DNA from 3 places in the Guyparkeria halophila genome. Region 1 is predicted to be linked to each of the others. Evidence: predicted binding sites of a transcription regulator. Region 1 holds the regulator's gene; each other region holds the start of a gene.
The links. Region 1 encodes sigma-54, which starts transcription at its own class of promoters, with help from an activator protein. Its sites were predicted from a motif close to TGGCANGNTNCNTGCTT; they were not measured.
Positions count from the first base shown of each region.

Region 2: the regulator sigma-54 is predicted to act here: its motif matches at 846-862, upstream of glnL (nitrogen regulation protein NR(II)).
Region 3: the regulator sigma-54 is predicted to act here: its motif matches at 1,289-1,305, upstream of cynS (cyanase).

Region 1 covers NZ_CP140153.1:1,607,202-1,609,389, forward strand. The annotation lists gene SR882_RS07305 (RNA polymerase factor sigma-54) at 220-1,695, shown strand; gene hpf (ribosome hibernation-promoting factor, HPF/YfiA family) at 1,717-2,010, shown strand.
Region 2 covers NZ_CP140153.1:62,917-65,104, reverse strand. The annotation lists gene SR882_RS00275 (DUF4124 domain-containing protein) at 68-712, shown strand; gene glnL (nitrogen regulation protein NR(II)) at 926-2,032, shown strand; gene ntrC (nitrogen regulation protein NR(I)) at 2,040-2,188, shown strand, end outside.
Region 3 covers NZ_CP140153.1:1,123,998-1,126,185, reverse strand. The annotation lists gene SR882_RS05200 (hypothetical protein) at 1-61, opposite strand, end outside; gene SR882_RS05195 (hypothetical protein) at 301-681, shown strand; gene cynS (cyanase) at 778-1,221, opposite strand; gene SR882_RS05185 (OsmC family protein) at 1,586-2,149, shown strand.

The sequences.
Region 1 (2,188 bases):
CCGAGACGAACCGGGACGAAGCGATTTCGTGGGCGGCACTCCGGGCGAAATCGCTGGCACAGTGCGCCTCCGATCGGCTAAACTCGATCTTATGCAAATTGCGTGCGCACACCCCTCTCATTGCCTGTTGCCGGGCTCGGCAATCCCCATGGCAGCCATTCCCCTCGCTCGCCACCAGCTCGGCGTTTTTGCAACCGCGGGAGGCCCGACATGGCCGGCATGAAGGCAGGACTCGAGCTTCGCCTGGGCCAGTCGCTGGCGATGACGCCGCAGCTGCAGCAGTCGATTCGGTTGCTGCAGCTCTCCACCCTGGAACTGAGCCTCGAGATCCAGCAGGCACTCGACAGCAACCCGCTGCTCGAGGTCGCCGAGGAGGAGCACCCGGAAGAAGACACCGCCGAGCCGGACACCGCCGAGGAGCAGGACCCTGGCGCGCAGGCGGGCGAGGAACTGCTCGAGGACCGCAAGGACAAGTCGGCGGACGACGACCTGGTCGTGGACTCATCCTGGGAGGACTACTACGAGTCAGACGGCAGCACCTCCCTGAGTGCCAACACGCCCGGCGATGACTACGACCCCTTCGCGACCCAGTCGACCGGGGAGGACAATCTGCGCGATCACCTCCTGAGCCAGATCCATCTGGCCACGCTGTCGGAGACTGATCGCCGCATCGCCACGGCACTGATCGAATCGATCGAACCGTCCGGCTATCTCGAGGAATCACTCGAGGAGCTCGTCGCCCTGCTCGATAAGGAACTGCCGGGCATCGATGTCGAGGAAGTCGAGGCCACGCTTCACTACATCCAGCGTCTCGACCCGGTAGGCGTCGGTGCCCGCTCGCTGGCCGAGTGCCTGGTCATCCAGATCGACCAGCGCCACGGCGACGACCCGGCCGCCGCCGATGCCCGCGCCGTGCTGGAGGGCGACTGGCTCGAGGCAATCGCACGACGTGAACTGCCGCAGGTCACCAAGGGCCTGGGCATCAGCCGCGAACGCCTCGAGGCGGCGCTGAGACTGATCCAGATGCTCGATCCCCGCCCGGGGCTGGCCATCGGCGACACGGCAGCCGACTACATCAAGCCGGACGTGGTCGTGACCCATCGCGAGGATGGCTGGCATGTCGACCTCAACCCGGAAATCGCGCCCCGACTGCGAGTAAACCAGACCTACGCCGGACTGATCGACCGCTCCAGCCGGGGCAAGGATGCCACCTACATCCGCAACCACCTGCAGGAGGCGCGCTGGTTCATCAAGAGCCTCAGGAGCCGCAACGAATCGCTGCTGAACGTGGCCCGCGAGATCGTGCGTCGGCAGATCGAGTTCTTCGAACAGGGCGAGATCGCCATGAAACCCCTGGTCCTGCGCGAGATCGCCGAGACACTCGAGCTGCACGAGTCCACGGTCAGCCGGGTGACCACCAACAAGTACATGCTCACCCCCCGGGGCGTGTTCGAGTTCAAGTATTTCTTCTCCAGCCACGTCGGCACCAGCGACGGCGGCGAATGCTCCGCCACGGCCATCCGGGCACGCATCAAGAAGCTGGTCGAAGAAGAAAATCCCAAGAAGCCCTTGAGCGACGCCAAGATTGCGACCATGCTTGGAGACGAGGGGATCGACGTCGCGCGACGGACGATCGCCAAATACCGCGAGGCGATGGGGATCGCCTCATCAACCGACCGCAAGCGACTGATATAACGCACTTATAAGGAGCGGCACATGCAGATAGACATCACCGGTCATCACGTCGACGTTACCGAGGCCCTCAAGGCCCACGTCCACGAGAAGTTCACTCGTCTTGAGCGTCACTTCGACAAACTGGTGGATATCCACGTCATTCTGACCGTGGAGCGCAAGGAAGCGCAGAAGGCCGAGGCCAACCTGCACGTCAGCGGTCAGGACATGCACGCCGAGGCGGTCACCGACGATATGTACGCCTCCATCGATGCCATGATCAACAAGCTCGACCGGCAGATCGTCAAGCACAAGGAAAAGCTGACCAGCCACCGCTGAGCCGCCCCCGCCGGCGTGATCGCCGGCGGATGACGAGAGAAGCGCACGAATTGCTCCCGTCACCATGTCGGAATCGGTGTTGCACAGCCGGCGCAACACGCTATGATGCGCGCCGATTCAACCATTCCCGCCCCGACCCGTGAGTGATCCTCGCGGCCAGTCGACCGACAGGGTGCTT
Region 2 (2,188 bases), 910 kb from region 1:
TCCCGGGGCATCACCTCGGGTCGCCACCCCGGGTCGTCATCTGCCACCACTCATCGAGGGAATGCCCATGCGAGTCGTCAACGGAAGATCGCCGCATCGCATCCACCTGCTCTGGCCACTGCTGCTGGTGCTGGCCCCGCCCCTGTCGGCCGCCAAGATCTACCAGTACACCAACAGTGCCGGCGAGACGGTGTTCACCGACGAGCCGGTCGAGGGCGCGACCGTCCACGAGGTCGAGGACGCCCCGGTCATTCCCATGACGCCGGTGGATGTCCCCGAACCACGCCAGGGCGATGCCGGCTCGACGGACCGGTCCGCACCGTCCGCCGACGCCCCCCGCAACACCGCGACCGGGGCGGGCGAAGCGTCGGGCACGACGACCGGCGGGGAGGCGGCGTCGCGCGAGGCGGGCGACGAACCCGCCGGCTACCAGCACCTGAGCATCGTCGAACCCGCCGATGGCGAGGTGGCCAGTCGTCTGCATGGCAGCATCACGGTCGAACTGGTGATGCAGCCGAACCTGCGGAGTGGCGACCGCATACGCATCCTGGTCGACGGCGAGGCGCGCGTGCGCGACTCCACCGGCCGGCGGCATCTGCTCAACGGGCTGGCGCCCGGCGCGCACGAATTGGTCGCGCAGATCCATCGCGACGGCGAGGTGATCAAGGAGAGTGCGCCGGTGCGCTTTCAATTGATGACGTCCTCCCAATAACGGTGCGGTCGTCTATTCTCATGCACTGACCTGGTGCAATTGTTGACTTGCCGAACGGGCCGGCCCGGGCTGGCGGTCAAGGCAAACCCCGTCACCATGCGATCCGTCATGGTTTTCCCGCCGGTTCTCGGCCGGGCACGCTAATTGCACCAAAATCGTCAGCCGCCCGGCAGGCCTGGCCTGTCGATCGTTTCGCGCCCGGTGGAGCAGTGCATGAATCCGAGATCCGAGCCCCGGCTTGCCGACACCCTCAACACCGCGATCGTGGTGCTCGACGAACGCAACCGGCCGATCTATCTCAATTCGGCCGCCGAGCAGTTCTTGGGCACCAGCTACACCGCGGCGTTGAAGTCCGGATTCGACGCCGTTTTCGAGGCCAACCCGCTGCTGGTCGAGACCATCCGCGAGGCGCTGTCCACCAGCCAGGTGGTGACGTTGCGCGAGGTAGAGCTGGTGCTGGCCCACGAGCTGGTTCGGGTTGCCGATTGCGCCATCACGCCGCGTCCCGAGTACCCCGGCGCGCGGGTGATGCTCGAGCTCAACGACATCGAGCGCCACCTGCGCATCTCCCGCGATGCGCGCATCAACTCCCTGCAGATGACCACGCGGCAGATGATGCGCGGGCTGGCCCACGAACTGAAGAATCCGCTCGGCGGGCTGCGCGGTGCCGCCCAATTGCTCGAGCGCGAACTGCCCGACGAGCGCCTGACCGAGTACACCCGCATCATCCTGCAGGAGACCGATCGCCTGCGCGGGCTGATCGATCGCATGCTCGGGCCGATCGACCGGCCGGACTGCCACTGGGTAAACGTTCACGAACCGCTCGAGCAGGTCCGCCAGCTGTTGCGGATCGAGGCGGGCGACAAGCCGCTCGACTGGCAGCTGGATTACGACCCGTCGATCCCGAACGTCTGGGCTGATCGCGACCAGCTGGTCCAGGTGCTGCTCAATCTCGCCCGCAATGCCGTCCAGGCCATGCGCGAGGGCAACACGCCCGAGCCGCGGCTGACCTTCCGCACCCGCGTGCTGCGCCAGTTCACCATCCATGGCAAGCGCCATCGACTGGCCGTGCGTATCGACGTCGAGGACAACGGGCCCGGTGTGCCCGATGACCTGGTCGAGACCCTGTTCCTGCCCATGGTCAGCGGCCGCGCCGGTGGCAGCGGGCTGGGGTTGTCGCTGGCCCAGACCATCGCCGAGCGCCACCAGGGCATGATCGAGTTCGTGCCCAAGCGCGGCCTGACACGGTTTTCCCTGATCCTGCCCATCCATCCCGACGACTCGCAGGATGAGGCGTCATCCGATTCTTCGAACGAGTGATCCAGCCATGCAAGCCGTAGCCGACAAGCCGACCACTCCCCGTCTGTGGGTAATCGATGACGACCAGGCCATCCGCTGGGTGCTGGAGCGAGCGCTGGCCACCACCGACTTCGCCGTGGAGTCCTTCGACGAGGTGGCGAGCGCCCAGGCCCGGCT
Region 3 (2,188 bases), 480 kb from region 1:
GCAACACGGCCGTCACCAGCCAGTACCACCACCCGACGTCTTTAACCTCCAGCATCAGCATGCAAACTCCCTCTCCTGCGGCATTCCACGCGGCCGCTCCCGTTCATGTGAAAAGTAAGCATATCATTAGCCAGCTATGTTGTTTGCTGCATCCGATTGAAGACGGTCAAAGGCCAACCCCTCGAGGCGTCTTAACGACGTGCGCATCCATCACAGGACATCCCCGGTCGTTGGGCTACTATCAGTCGAATGGAAGGGTGGGCCAGGACCGCCCATCCGCGCACAAGGGAGGGCCGAGCGATGTCGGCAGACCGGATCAATGACAAGTCGCGGTTCAGCGATGAACTGCTGCAAGAGGCGGACGAATACCTCAAGGGCCTCGGTGAGGAGATGAGCCTGGATCGACGCATGAGCGAGGGGCACAGCGAGGATTTTCGGCTGTTTATCAACAACGACCGACATGACCTGCATGGCTATGTCGGCTATACCGAAGATGGCGATGTCGCGATCATCGTGCCCGAGCCGCCGGCATCGCTACGAAACGCCCACATGATCTCCGGCGACCAGGCCATCGTTAAATCCTCGCGCGACCAGTTCGCCGGCCGGATGCGGGACACCGTCGACGGCCGGCGCGACGAGGACCCGAGCGGGACCTTCGTCATGACGCTGCACCCCATCTGAACCGGTGCACTTCTCGGCCCATGAAAAAAGGCGCGTCCGTGACGCGCCTTTTCGCTTGCCGGGCCGCATCAGGCGACCCGCGGTGTCACCGTGGAATCACCATGACTTGTAGGGCAGGAACTTGCCATTCATGGTGATCACGACGCGATCACCGGCCGGGTTGGCCTCGCGGCCGATATCGAGCGAGAAGTCGATCGCGCTCATGATGCCGTCGCCGAATTCCTCGTGGATCAGCTCCTTGATGGTCGGGCCGTAGACGCCCATCACCTCGTAGATACGGTAGATCAGCGGGTCGGTCGGCACGGTCTGCTCCCAGGTCTTCATCGGGCAGGCCTCAATCGCGGCCTTGGCCTCGCCCGGCAACTCCAGGATGGCGACCAGCTTGTCGGCGAACTCGGGCTTGAGGCTGTTCATGCCCAGGCAGGCCGAGGTGACGAAGGTCGGGGACAGGCCGACGCCGCTGGCGATATCGGCCCAGGACAGGCCGAGTTGGGTCTTCTTTTCCAGGATCAGGTCGGTCAGTGCGTGCTTGGTCATCATGAGGGCATCTCCGTAGCGGGATCTCGGGTTTTGTCGTCGTGGCCGACAGGGCCACTGCCCCCTGTCGTTACAAGAAGCCTGCCAAGCATCGTTTTTCACTTTATTTCATAGGGTTAGATGACACCCTCACCTGACGACCCACCTCAAATCGGACATTGTCCGCCCCGCCCCGCACAAACACCGGACATTGTCCGACACTGCGCGCCCCACCACGGGGCAACCCTGCCCCAAATACTCGCAAACGGCGCGTTGACGCCATTTCGGTTTGTTGGCACAGCCTCTGCAATGCAGTAGGCGAGGGCGGGACTCGTCCAGCGAGATCCCGGCCCACGTCCAAGCCAATCCAAAACCGGAGTGAATACTCATGAGCACAACAACCGCCCAACCCGTCGCCCCGTCCTGCATCCGCCAGGCAATCAAGGAAATCGATGCCGACGGCCTCAAGGCGCTGAGCGAGAAGGGCAAGGCCAACCCGGACGCGGTGGTCACACTCAAGGCGAAGACCGTCTGCGAAGGCCGCTTTCGCAACCTGACCTACATCCGCGATCTCGACCCGGTGGTGGTTGACGAGCCGCCGCACCTGCTGGGCGACGACACCGCCCCGAACCCGTCCGAGGCCACCCTGGCCGCCCTGGGCGCCTGTCTGGCCGTCGGCGTGCACGCCAATGCCACCGCCCGCCAGATCAAGATCAGCAAGCTCGAGCTGAACATGGAAGCGGACATCAACGTCACCGCCGTCTGGGGCACCGGCGATCTCGACGAATCGAAGCCGCTGGGCTTTACCGCCATCCGCGTCTACTTCGACGTCGAGACGGTCGACCCGATCAGTGACAAAGACCTGCAGGACCTGCTGGATACCGCCGAGAAGTGGTCACCGGTGGCCAACACCATGACCCGCCCGGTCGATCTCTCCTGCCATCTCGCCTGATCGACGCGACGTCAACGGCCCGGTACGTCCGGGCCCTCT